3 regions of the Collimonas fungivorans genome follow, and region 1 is predicted to be linked to each of the others. Evidence: predicted binding sites of a transcription regulator. Region 1 holds the regulator's gene; each other region holds the start of a gene.
The links. Region 1 encodes LexA, which represses DNA repair genes until DNA is damaged. Its sites were predicted from a motif close to ACTGTATNNNNATACAGT; they were not measured.
Positions count from the first base shown of each region.

Region 2: the regulator LexA is predicted to act here: its motif matches at 1,876-1,893, upstream of ruvA (Holliday junction branch migration protein RuvA).
Region 3: the regulator LexA is predicted to act here: its motif matches at 2,371-2,388, upstream of CFter6_RS11965 (VRR-NUC domain-containing protein).

Region 1 is NZ_CP013232.1:3,429,918-3,434,095, forward strand. It holds gene rplI (50S ribosomal protein L9) at 1-413, opposite strand, end outside; gene rpsR (30S ribosomal protein S18) at 440-724, opposite strand; gene priB (primosomal replication protein N) at 711-1,073, opposite strand; gene rpsF (30S ribosomal protein S6) at 1,123-1,491, opposite strand; gene lexA (transcriptional repressor LexA) at 1,833-2,474, shown strand; gene CFter6_RS14645 (RNA methyltransferase) at 2,613-3,386, opposite strand; gene CFter6_RS14650 (inositol monophosphatase family protein) at 3,551-4,178, shown strand, end outside.
Region 2 is NZ_CP013232.1:1,045,238-1,049,415, forward strand. It holds rRNA gene CFter6_RS04515 (23S ribosomal RNA) at 1-1,479, shown strand, start outside; rRNA gene rrf (5S ribosomal RNA) at 1,656-1,768, shown strand; gene ruvA (Holliday junction branch migration protein RuvA) at 1,935-2,513, shown strand; gene ruvB (Holliday junction branch migration DNA helicase RuvB) at 2,606-3,664, shown strand; gene CFter6_RS04535 (YaiI/YqxD family protein) at 3,708-4,160, shown strand; RNA gene CFter6_RS04540 (sX9 sRNA) at 4,176-4,178, opposite strand, start outside.
Region 3 is NZ_CP013232.1:2,754,421-2,758,598, forward strand. It holds gene CFter6_RS11945 (GFA family protein) at 1-232, opposite strand, end outside; gene CFter6_RS11950 (hypothetical protein) at 582-893, shown strand; gene CFter6_RS11955 (hypothetical protein) at 1,075-1,359, shown strand; gene CFter6_RS11960 (hypothetical protein) at 1,384-2,181, opposite strand; gene CFter6_RS11965 (VRR-NUC domain-containing protein) at 2,446-4,083, shown strand; gene CFter6_RS11970 (ATP-dependent DNA helicase) at 4,080-4,178, shown strand, end outside.

The DNA of each region.
Region 1 (4,178 bases):
ACGACGTCAGTGTGCAAAGCAACTGCAACAGGATGTTCGCCGGTTGTCTTCAGCGGGCCGTTCGGCAAGCGAACTTGTGCTTTTTCAACTGCGAAACCTTGCTTGGTCAGCGCTTCAGCGATATCGAAGTTGGTCACGGAACCGAACAGACGGCCGTCAACGCCCGATTTCTGCGAGATCTGAACGGTCAGGCCGCTCAGTTTTTCGCCCTGGCCTTGGGCCACAGCCAGCTTGGCTGCTGCGGCTGTTTCCAGATCAGCGCGCTTCGCTTCGAATTCAGCGATAGCCGTAGTTGTAGCACGACGTGCCATACGTTGTGGAATCAGGAAGTTACGTGCGTAACCGTCCTTGACGCGAACAACTTCACCCAGATTGCCGAGATTAACGACTTTTTCCAACAGAATGACTTGCATATTTTTCTCCTATTTTAAGTCGTCAATTAAGCGTTGTGCAGATCGGTGTATGGCAGCAGCGCCAGGAAACGTGCGCGCTTGATCGCAGTGTCCACTTGACGTTGATAGATTGCCTTGGTGCCGGTCAGACGTGCTGGCATGATCTTGCCGTTTTCCTGAACAAAATCCTTGAGCGTGTCGACATCCTTGTAGTCAACGCTGGCAACGTGTGCAGCGGTGAAACGGCAGAATTTCTTGCGCTTGAACAGCGGGTTTTGTTGTTGACGCTTGTTTTTCAGTTTGCTTTTATCGAACTTTTTACCGAATGCCATTTTTGGCTCCTGTATCTAAATTTTGACTTATTAATTCATCTGCAATCTCGATTGCAGCGAAATCCGTAATGTGAAATACCAGACTTCTACCGTTGCGGCTCTTGCGTGCCATGAATCCTGTGAACCAGAAGCTGCCGCCCAATGCCGCCTGACTGAATCTTCCCGAAATCTCGCCTACGGCCAGCGCGGAGATTTCGAATTCGATCAAACGTTTGATCCCTGCTTCAATCGGTTCCGAGCGGTGCTGCAATATTGCAGATGCGATCGGAATGCCTGCCGGTGTATAACGTATGACTTCACGTTCGGCAATGACGGCGACCAGTTGAAACACGTTATTGGCTTGGCTCACTCCTGATGGACTCGATAGCTATGCAAACTGCTGGCAGTTGCTTGGCAAATCAGGCTGCCGGCGCTTCAGTGCGATGGCTCTTGGCAGCATCTTCCTTCTGCACGGCCTTCATCATTGGCGAAGGACCGGTTTCGGCCTTCTTCAGCTTGACGGTCAGATGACGCAGCACTGCATCATTGAACTTGAAGCCGGTTTCGATTTCAGCCAGAGTTTCGCTGTCGCACTCGATGTTGAGGCAGACGTAATGTGCTTTAGCCAATTTCTGGATCAGGTATGCCAGTTGGCGGCGGCCCCAGTCTTCCACGCGATGCACGGTGCCGCCACGTGTAGTGACGATGCCTTTGTAGCGCTCGATCATTGCAGGCACTTGCTCGCTTTGATCTGGATGGACGATAAATACGATTTCATAATGACGCATGTAAGCTCCTTTTGGACGGATTGAAAAATCGCCCACCTCGGCGTCAAGACGAGTGTGGGAAGAGGAAAACCAGCAATAATACTAGCAATTGCAACAAAACTCAATGCTTTCAGCCTCCGGGTCAAGGCCAGGCGTAAGTAAATAGCTAAAGAGTGGTCGAATTGCATCAAATTGTCTTGCATTTGCACAAATACTGTACAAAAATACAGACTGTTGTTATGCACAGCATCGGCTAGTGTAGTGCTTTGCAAATGGGGGAGCACTGCACGAAGCGCCCCCTAGCGCCGCCTTTGCTGTTTTTTCGAGCACTTCTACACCACTTTTTACGCCCAAACTACGCCATGATCAAATTGACCGCCCGTCAGCAGCAAATCCTCGATCTGATCAAGGACGCCATCGAAAACACCGGCTTCCCGCCAACACGCGCCGAAATAGCGACCGAGCTCGGCTTCCGTTCGGCCAATGCGGCGGAGGAGCATCTGCAGGCGCTGGCGCGCAAGGGCGCCATCGTGATATCGGCCGGCACCTCGCGCGGCATCCGGCTTACCGAAAGCGCCAGCCGCAGCCAGGGCACGCAACTGGCCCTGCCGCACCCGGCGCTGATGCAGCTCAGCCTGCCGCTGATCGGACGGGTCGCCGCAGGTTCGCCGATCCTGGCGCAGGAGCATATCCAGGCCAGCTATAACGTCGACCCTGCCCTGTTCAGCGCCAAACCGGATTACCTGCTGAAGGTGCGCGGCATGTCGATGCGCGACGCCGGCATCCTGGACGGCGACCTGCTGGCGGTCAAAAAGACCGACAGCGCCAGGAATGGCCAGATCGTGGTGGCCCGGCTGGGCGACGACGTCACGGTCAAGCGTTATCAAAAAACCGGCTCCACCATCCAGCTGCTGCCGGAAAACCCGGATTTCGAGCCTATCATCGTGACTGAGGATTTCGCCCTCGAAGGCCTTGCGGTCGGCCTGCTGCGCAGCTGGAACTAGTGTCCAGAATTACAAATTCGTTGAAGAATTAAATGTGGCGAAATCGTCCCGAGACAAGGAACAAAGCACACAAGACTGGAGCCTTGCGCACATTTGTGACGCTGCATCGGGGCGGTTTCGCCACATGTTTCGCCACATTTAACGGTCGAGGCGGCGTCGCTTGCTCAGTATCTGGCTAGAGATGCCACGCAGGATGTTGACCTCTTCGATTTCCAGCTGGGCACGCGAAAACAGCCGCTTCAGGCGCGGCATCAGCTTTTTCGGGCTGGCCGGATCGAGGAATTCAATCTCCACCAAGGCCTGTTCAAGATGGGCAAACATGCCGTCGATATCGGCCAGGCTGGCGGCATTGCCCTGAAATCCCACCTCGCCGCCCGTAGCTGGCGACAAATCCTCGCTGGCTGCAACCCGGCATTCATAAGCCAGCACCTGCACCGCCTGCGCCAGGTTCAGCGATGAATACTCCGGATTGGCAGGAATATTCAGCAGCACATTGCATTTTTCGACAATCTCGTTAGGTAAACCATAACGCTCGCTGCCGAATATGACCGCCGCGTTCAGGCTGACATCGGCCGCCAGTTGGGCCGCCAAGGCGCGCGGCGCGGTCAGGGGCGGGGAAAATTCGCGCAAGCGGGCGCTCAGGGCCGCGGCGAAGTTGCAGCCCTCCAGGGCCTGCTCCACGCTGTCGACAATCCGCGCCGCCGCCAGGATATCCTGCGCGCCGCTGGCAAATGCAACGGCTTCGTCACGCTGCAATACATCGGGGAAACGCGGATTGACCAGGATCAGCTCGGAAAATCCCATGGTTTTGATAGCGCGGGCAGCCGCGCCGACATTGCCGGGACTGCTGGTTTCAACCAGCACAAAGCGCAGCCGATTGAAAAGAGACGTGTTGGTTTTTGCCTGGTTCATTTAAAATAGCGCCATTACGCGGATTTCTTCGACTAAAAGTTGCTTATTTTTCGAAACTTGTTTTCGAAATATGACAGGAACATCCGCATCGTTCATTATTATCAATCATATAGGTGGTTCTGTTCCCGGTTGGCACAGTGCCGCCATTTTAACGGAACACTATCATGCATCCAATGCTCAATACGGCCATCAAGGCCGCCCGCAACGGCGCCAAGGTCATCTCGCGCGCCTCTTTCGACCTCGACCTGCTGAAAGTCACCAAAAAACAGCATAACGACTTTGTCACCGAAGTCGACCAGGCTGCAGAAGCGGCGATCATTGACGTATTGAAGAATGCCTACCCGGACCATGCCATCCTGGCCGAAGAATCCGGCGCTTCCGCCAACCTGCATGACGATAACGAAAACGTCTGGATCATCGATCCGCTCGACGGCACCACCAATTTCATCCACGGCTTCCCCCAATACTGCGTCTCGATCGCGCTGCAGCACCGCGGCCAGATCACCCAGGCCGTCGTGTACGACCCGACGCGCAACGACTTGTTCACCGCCACCAAGGGTTCCGGCGCCTACCTGAACGACAAGCGGATCCGCGTCGGCAAGCGCGACAAGATCGCCGATGCGCTGATCGGCACCGGTTTTCCATTCCGCGAAACCGAAGGCCCGGCCATGGACGAGTACATGAAAATGTTCCGCGTCATGACGCAAAGCTGCGCCGGCCTGCGCCGCCCTGGCGCCGCCGCCCTCGACCTGGCGTATGTCGCCGCCGGCCGCCTTGACGGTTTCTTTGAAA
Region 2 (4,178 bases), 2.4 Mb from region 1:
GTGTGATGCGATGGGGGGACGGATCGCGGAAGGTTGTCCGGGTGTTGGAAGTCCCGGTTCCTATATCAGAGAAGGCTGTTAGGCAAATCCGGCAGCGTAATTCAAGGGTATGGGACGAGCCAATTTATTGGTGAAGCAATCGGAAGTGGTTCCAAGAAAAGCCTCTAAGCTTCAGTCACACGAGACCGTACCGCAAACCGACACAGGTGGGCGAGATGAGTATTCTAAGGCGCTTGAGAGAACTCGGGAGAAGGAACTCGGCAAATTTGTACCGTAACTTCGGGATAAGGTACGCCCATGTAGTTTGACTGGCCTGCGCCAGAAGGACGAAAGGGCTGCAATAAAAAGGTGGCTGCGACTGTTTAATAAAAACACAGCACTCTGCAAACACGAAAGTGGACGTATAGGGTGTGACGCCTGCCCGGTGCTGGAAGATTAAATGATGGGGTGCAAGCTCTTGATTGAAGTCCCAGTAAACGGCGGCCGTAACTATAACGGTCCTAAGGTAGCGAAATTCCTTGTCGGGTAAGTTCCGACCTGCACGAATGGCGTAACGATGGCCACACTGTCTCCTCCCGAGACTCAGCGAAGTTGAAATGTTTGTGATGATGCAATCTACCCGCGGCTAGACGGAAAGACCCCATGAACCTTTACTGTAGCTTTGCATTGGACTTTGAACCAATCTGTGTAGGATAGGTGGGAGGCTTTGAAGCGGGGACGCTAGTTCTCGTGGAGCCAACCTTGAAATACCACCCTGGTTTGTTTGAGGTTCTAACCTTGGTCCGTTATCCGGATCGGGGACAGTGCATGGTAGGCAGTTTGACTGGGGCGGTCTCCTCCCAAAGTGTAACGGAGGAGTTCGAAGGTACGCTAGGTACGGTCGGACATCGTGCTAATAGTGCAATGGCATAAGCGTGCTTAACTGCGAGACTGACAAGTCGAGCAGGTACGAAAGTAGGACATAGTGATCCGGTGGTTCTGTATGGAAGGGCCATCGCTCAACGGATAAAAGGTACTCTGGGGATAACAGGCTGATTCCTCCCAAGAGTTCATATCGACGGGGGAGTTTGGCACCTCGATGTCGGCTCATCACATCCTGGGGCTGTAGCCGGTCCCAAGGGTATGGCTGTTCGCCATTTAAAGTGGTACGTGAGCTGGGTTTAAAACGTCGTGAGACAGTTTGGTCCCTATCTGCCGTGGGCGTTGGAAATTTGAAGGGGGCTGCTCCTAGTACGAGAGGACCGGAGTGGACGAACCTCTGGTGTACCGGTTGTCACGCCAGTGGCATTGCCGGGTAGCTAAGTTCGGAAGAGATAACCGCTGAAAGCATCTAAGCGGGAAACTTGCCTTAAGATGATATTTCCCGGGAACTAGATTCCCCTAAAGGGTCGTTCGAGACCAGGACGTTGATAGGTCAGGTGTGGAAGCGTAGTAATACGTTAAGCTAACTGATACTAATTGCCCGTGAGGCTTGTCCCTATAACCTTAGCAGGTTATATGATGAGCTTATTTGTTTGCCAAGATTCGAAAGAATCGTTTGGACACTCATACCCAACCGGACTCACTCACCCTAGTGAGTTCGGTATAAAAAACTACTTCTTCTAAATTGCGTTCTTTGTTGCTCCAATCGGAGAACAAAAACGATACAAGTTATGCCTGATGACCATAGCGAGTTGGTACCACCCCTTCCCATCCCGAACAGGACCGTGAAACGACTTTGCGCCGATGATAGTGCTGCAACCAGTGTGAAAGTAGGTCATCGTCAGGCTTTTATTAAAAAACCCTCTGCATTCATCTGCAGAGGGTTTTTGCTTTGGGGTTTTGGTTTGCGCAGCCGATAATTTCCGGCAATTTCATCTTTCCGCTAACAAAACCACTGTGTTTTTAACCAGTTGTCCTGTATGATTCATTGATTCACATAAAGGCCAACTGCGATGATAGGTCGTCTTTCCGGGATTCTGCTCGAAAAAAATCCTCCCCAATTGCTGATTGACTGCAACGGCGTCGGCTATGAAGTCGGTGTGCCGATGAGCACTTTCTACAATTTGCCGGGACTGGGTGAGAAGGTCGCCTTGCTCACCCACCTGGCGATACGGGAAGATGCACATGTGCTGTATGGTTTCGGCACAGCTGAAGAACGGAATGTTTTCAAGCAGCTGATCAAGATCAGCGGCGTCGGCGCCCGTACTGCCTTGTCCATTTTGTCTGGCATGTCGGTGCAGGATCTGGCGCAGGCAATCACCATGCAGGAAGCCGGCCGTCTGACCAAGGTGCCGGGCATCGGCAAGAAAACCGCCGAACGCCTGTTGCTCGAATTGAAAGGCAAACTGGGAGCCGACCTGGGACCGGTCGGCAGCCATCATGCCAGCGACGCCAGCGGCGATATCTTGAATGCCCTGATTGCGCTTGGTTATTCCGACAAGGAAGCGATGCTGGCGCTCAAGCAGCTGCCGGCTGACACCAGCGTGTCGGATGGTATCAAATTGGCACTGAAAGCCCTGTCCAAGTTGTAATCGGACAGGCTAAAGCTGATCATTATTGCTTTATTGATGGTGTAGATGTCTTTTTTTATATCTAATCGCTACAGTCTGGCTACAATCCGACCATGAGTATCCAAACCGACGATTTCGCCGAACAACGCATTATCGCTGCCACGCCCGCTTCGCCGAATGAAGAGGCGATCGAGCGGGCGCTGCGGCCGAAGCAGCTGGACGAGTACGTCGGCCAGGAAAAGATACGCGACCAGTTGCAGATATTCATTACCGCCGCCAGGCAGCGGCGTGAAGCTTTGGACCACACTTTGCTGTTCGGTCCCCCGGGCCTGGGCAAGACCACGCTGGCGCATATCATTGCGCGCGAAATGGGCGTCAACCTGCGCCAGACTTCGGGGCCGGTGCTGGAACGCGCCGGCGACCTGGCTGCGCTGCTGACCAATCTCGAAGCCAATGACGTGCTGTTCATCGATGAAATCCATCGCTTGTCGCCGGTGGTGGAAGAAATCCTGTATCCGGCGCTGGAAGATTATCAGATCGATATCATGATCGGCGAAGGCCCGGCAGCACGCTCGGTGCGCCTGGACCTGCAGCCGTTCACCCTGGTAGGCGCGACCACGCGCGCGGGGATGCTGACCAATCCGCTGCGCGACCGCTTCGGCATTGTCGCCCGCCTGGAGTTTTATACGCCGCAGCAATTGAGCAAGATCGTTACGCGCAGCGCCTCCTTGCTGGGCGCGCCGATCATGGACGACGGCGCTTTTGAAATCGCCAAGCGCAGCCGCGGCACGCCGCGCATCGCCAACCGCCTGCTGCGTCGGGTGCGCGACTACGCCGAAGTCAAAGGCAACGGTGAAATCACCAAGCCGATGGCGGATGCGGCGCTGGTGATGCTGGATGTCGATCCGGTCGGTTTCGACGTCATGGACAGGAAGCTGCTGGAAGCGGTGCTGTTCAAGTTCGGCGGCGGCCCGGTCGGCCTCGACAACCTTGCCGCCGCCATCGGCGAAGAACGCGACACGATCGAAGATGTGCTTGAGCCGTACCTGATCCAGCAGGGATACCTGCAGCGCACGCCGCGCGGCCGTATTGCAACTCCGCTGGCATACAGCCATTTTGGCGTGGCGGCGCCCCGCACCGGACCGAACGGCGAGTTATGGGGGCAAAATTAATCCGCCCACAGATACTGATGCAGCAAGCGGACAGCCGGCGGCAATGCAAATCTGGGTCGACGCCGATGCATGTCCCGGCGTCATCAAGGAAATTCTGTTTCGGGTCGCCGACCGGCTGCATATCGTGGTGACCCTGGTAGCCAACAGGTTGTTAAGGGTGCCGCCTTCGCGGTTCATCAAGGCGGTCCAGGTGGCGTCCGGTTTCGACGTCGCCGATCGCGAAATTGTTCGATTGCTGCAAGCGGGCGACCTGGTGATTACCGCCGATATCCCGCTGGCAGCCGATGTGCTTGAAAAGGGCGGCAACGCCTTGAATCCGCGCGGCGAATTTTATACCGAGGACAACATCCAGCAGCACCTGACGATGCGCAATTTCATGGATGAACTGCGCGGCAGCGGCGTAGAAACCGGCGGTCCGGCGGCATTCAGCCAGAGCGACCGCCATCTGTTCGCAGCACAGCTTGACCGGTTTTTGCAGAAGTCGCGGAATCGATGAATGTTTCTAAGAGCCTGT
Region 3 (4,178 bases), 680 kb from region 1:
TGGTATGGAGGCGTGATTCGCCTTGCCGTTTGAGTTTTGCATGGTAGACGCTGACATCGTCCTGGCCTTGCACCTTCAGGGTGCTGGCGTCGCCGCCGATGTTGACGGCGTATCCGCCGCCGCCCTGGGTCTTGCGGCAGATCGAACAATAACAGCGCTGGTAAGGATAGGGCGTATCGCTTTCCAGGCTGAAACGGACTGCGCCGCAATGGCAGGATCCCTTGAGTTTCATGGTTCTCTCCTAGTTATCGCCGCCTCCAGTATCGCCGATCCCGGCGGCAAGCCAGTGTTAAGCACCGAACATACAGGCCCGCTGTTGAAGTTCATCATGCTTCCCTCTTATTCCGGCGCCGCCGGTAATGGCTAGTGTCGTGTCACGGGCTCGATCACGACGATTGCCGTTTTCGGCAGCGAGCGAGCCGGCAGAACCGGCGCGCCGACCATCACTCCGATATCGCCCTCATCGCAAATTGCGCCGCCCAGGCGGCTGCTGGGGCCGGAACTCGAGCGCGTGAACATCGATGGCAGTATAGTTAAAAGAACCTGAAGCATTCAGCTGCAGGCAGATCAAGGAAATGGTTATGGAGCTGGTTCGTACTTACATGATTGAAACCACGAATGCCCTGTTTACGCTGGTCGTCACGGAAGCCGGCCATGGCGGCCCCTATAAGGCGACATATGTCGGGACGCGGCAGAAAGTCGAACTGCCATGGGTGGACAATCCCGGGCTGGGCGAGAAGGATCTTGACGGCGAAGCGGCAGACGTGGATTTCGATGTGCTGATCGCCACCTGTCATCGGCAGATCGCGCAACGCGGCGGCGAAATACTCGGTATCCAGGACATCTCGGTCATCGACGAGCGTCCTCGCAGAGACTGGGGATCCGGGCGCTGACAAATTCGCCGCCGCTGGCAAGCAAAAAACCTGCAGAATCGTTTTTCATGGAGAACTATTTGATCTCCAGCCCCTCTCATTCCCAATAAAAAAGCCAATGCCTGGAGCACCAGGCCGGTTGGCGCACGCCAACATTTCCACGAAGGTTGTTCATTTAACACCTGAGACAAGGAGATTTCTCATGAGGCCTATCAGTACCTACATCATTGAAACCGACAACGCACTTTTTACCCTGGTAGTTACGGAGTCGGATGACGGCGGTCCATACAGTGCGTCGTATATCGGAACCAGCCCGAAATTCGAACAGACCGATACGGATGACGACGCCGACCCGGTACAAGAAGATATCGAAGGCGAAATGGAAGACCCGGATTTTGACGTGCTGCTGGCGGCCTGCCATCGGGAAATCGTGGAGCGCGGCGGCAACATCGTCAGCATCGAAGATATATCTGATGATGAACGCTAACGTCTTTCCAGTAGCGACGCCCGATCAGAAGCGAACCTTCAGATAAGCGCTGGGCCCGACCAGCTTGACGCCCAGGTTGGCCTCATAGTTGGAGCTATCCCGGTACAGCTGGATCTTGGTGATGCCGTAGTCGGCGCCGATGCCGACATTCTTGAACGGAAACCACTCGACGCCGACATTGCCGTTATAGATATGGCCGTTGATGTTGCCGCCGTTTTTCTTGATGCCGGAAGCCTCGGCGTACAGCCGCACATTGTCGCTCAGCGCCGTGCGCACGCCCACTTCCAGCAGCGGCGCGATGGCGTTGTCGCTGCGCGAATCGCTGGCCGTGCCGCTGACGCCGTCCAGCGAACCGCGCGCCATGGTGTCGAGGTCGGCTTGGTAATAGGCGGCGCCGGCGCCGAGGCCGAATACCGTATTGCCGGATCCGAACCACCATTTATAGGCCAGTTGCGCCAGTTCCACCTTGAGGCGGGCATTGGCGGAAGCGTCGCCGGTGACGACCTGGCCGTTGACGGTGGCGGTGCGGGCGATGGCGGCGTCAAAATTGTTGGTGTAGCGGTAGTAATCGAACGCCAGGCCCTGGTGGTCGCCCAGCAGCACATCGGCGCGCACCCGGCCCAGCGTCTTGTGGTCGCGCGTCAGGTCGCCGGTTTCGGCGCGGCCGTATTTGGTGTTGACGCCGATATTGAAAGTCGGCTCGACATAATAGCCGCCGACCGACAGGCTGAAACGGTCCAGCGCCGGCGACGGATCGGCCAGCGCGCTTGCAGACGCCAGGCACAAGCCTGTTGCGGCCAGGGATTTGGTCACGATGCTCATCGGGAGATCCTCATTCAAGTTTATCCGCCTGGGGAGAAAATGCCTGGATAAAAGCTTAGCAGGAGCAACTTGGGGCGAATGAGCGATAGCTAACATTTCAGATTGGAATGCCAGGATTTTTTATGGCTGGCAGCGGCTCTTTGCGGCGCAAGCAAGGGGTTTTCAATGGTTGATATATACTGCAACATGACTGTATATTCATACAGTCAATCATCTTTCAACTTTTACCTGGCGCGCAATATGTCGAGCCGCGGTGTCCGTAACATGGTCAGAGTGCTGGAAAACCGTTTTTATTATCTCGACAATTTCCTTGCCGTGGTGGCATCGGTACGCGCCCGTTATCGCCATTTGCTGAACGGCGAGGAGCAGGCTTTCGTCTGCGGTTTCGAAGCGTTGCCGCTGGCGTCGCGTGCGTTGCTGGTGCGGATGGTGATGCGCAAGGGCGAGCTGTTTCGCCTGGGCCGGCTGAGCTATGATGAAATCGGCTGCGCGCGCAGCGCCGTGGCGCCCCTGATCATCGCCGGCTGGCTGGACGGCGAACCAGCCATCGATATCGTACAACTGTGCGGCCTGCTGACAAAAACCGAACTGGCGGCGGCGTTTCCGCTGTTGCCGCGCAATGTACGCAAGGCAGAGCAGCTTGAAATCCTGCGCGCCGAGCATGGCGACGCGCTACGCACGCTCGGCGGCTGGCGTATCGACGACCAGCTGCTGCGGCTGCGCATTGCGCCCCTGTGCGACCGGCTGCGGCTGATGTTTTTCGGTAACCTGCATCAGGACTGGTCGGAATTCGTACTGTCGGAACTGGGGATATTCAGGTACGAACAGGTCGATTTGTCGCTTGCACAAGGTTTCAGCAGCAGGCAGGACATCGACGATTACCTGCATCTGCACGCTTGCCGCGAACGGTTCCGCGACGGCGCAGCACCGCAAGCCGTGCTGGGCGACTTGCCAGGCGCGCCTTATCCGAACGACTGGCTGGAGCAGCGCCGCAGCAAGCTGCTGTTCCAGATCGCCCAGCATTACGAACGAAGCGCCGAGCTGGCGGCGGCGCTGCGCATTTATGCGGATTGCGCGTGGCCGGGCGCGCGCCTGCGCGCGATCCGGGTGCTGGAGCGCTGCGGCCAGCCCGATGCGGCTTTCGGACTGGCGCAGCAGGCTGAGTTGCAGCCGGAAAGCGAGGCTGAAAAACAGCAGCTGCTGCGCGTCATGCCGCGTTTGCGGCGCCAGCTTGGCCGTGGAAAGATGCCGCAAGCCGCCGCTGCGCCCATCATCCGCCACGACCTGGCGCTGCAGCGGGCCGAGCCCGGCGTCTCAGTCGAAACCGTGCTCGCCAGTCATCTGTCGCGCGCCGGCGCACCCGCGGTCTATGTCGAAAACACGCTGATCAACTCGCTGTTCGGCCTGCTGTTCTGGGATGCCGTTTTTGCGCCGCTCCCGGGCGCATTTTTCCATCCATTCCAGAGCGGCCCGGCCGACCTGCACAGCGCCGATTTCCGGCTGCGCCGCGCCAGCCGGTTCGACGCCGGTTTCGCCGAGATCGACAGCGGCGGCTACCGGCAGACCATCTGGCGGAACTTCCGCGCCAAGGCCGGCATCCAGTCGCCATTCGTATTCTGGGAGGCTATCGATGAACAGCTGCTGGTTATGGCGCTGGATTGCCTGCCGCCGCTGCATCTGCGGAAATGCTTCGAACGCATCCTGCAGGATATCAAGACCAACCGTTCCGGCCTGCCGGATCTTATCCAGTTCTGGCCGGCGGAAAAACGCTACCAGATGATCGAAGTCAAAGGTCCGGGCGACCGCCTGCAGGACAACCAGGTCCGCTGGCTGCACTATTTTGCCGAACACGGCATGCCGGTCGCCGTCTGTTACGTGCAGTGGGCGGAGCAGTGCGCGTGAGCGAACCCGCCTATATCGTAGCCGTCCGCGCGCTGTGCGAGTTCACGGCCAAGCAGGGCGACCTCGACCTGCGCTTCACGCCGGCGCCGACCGCT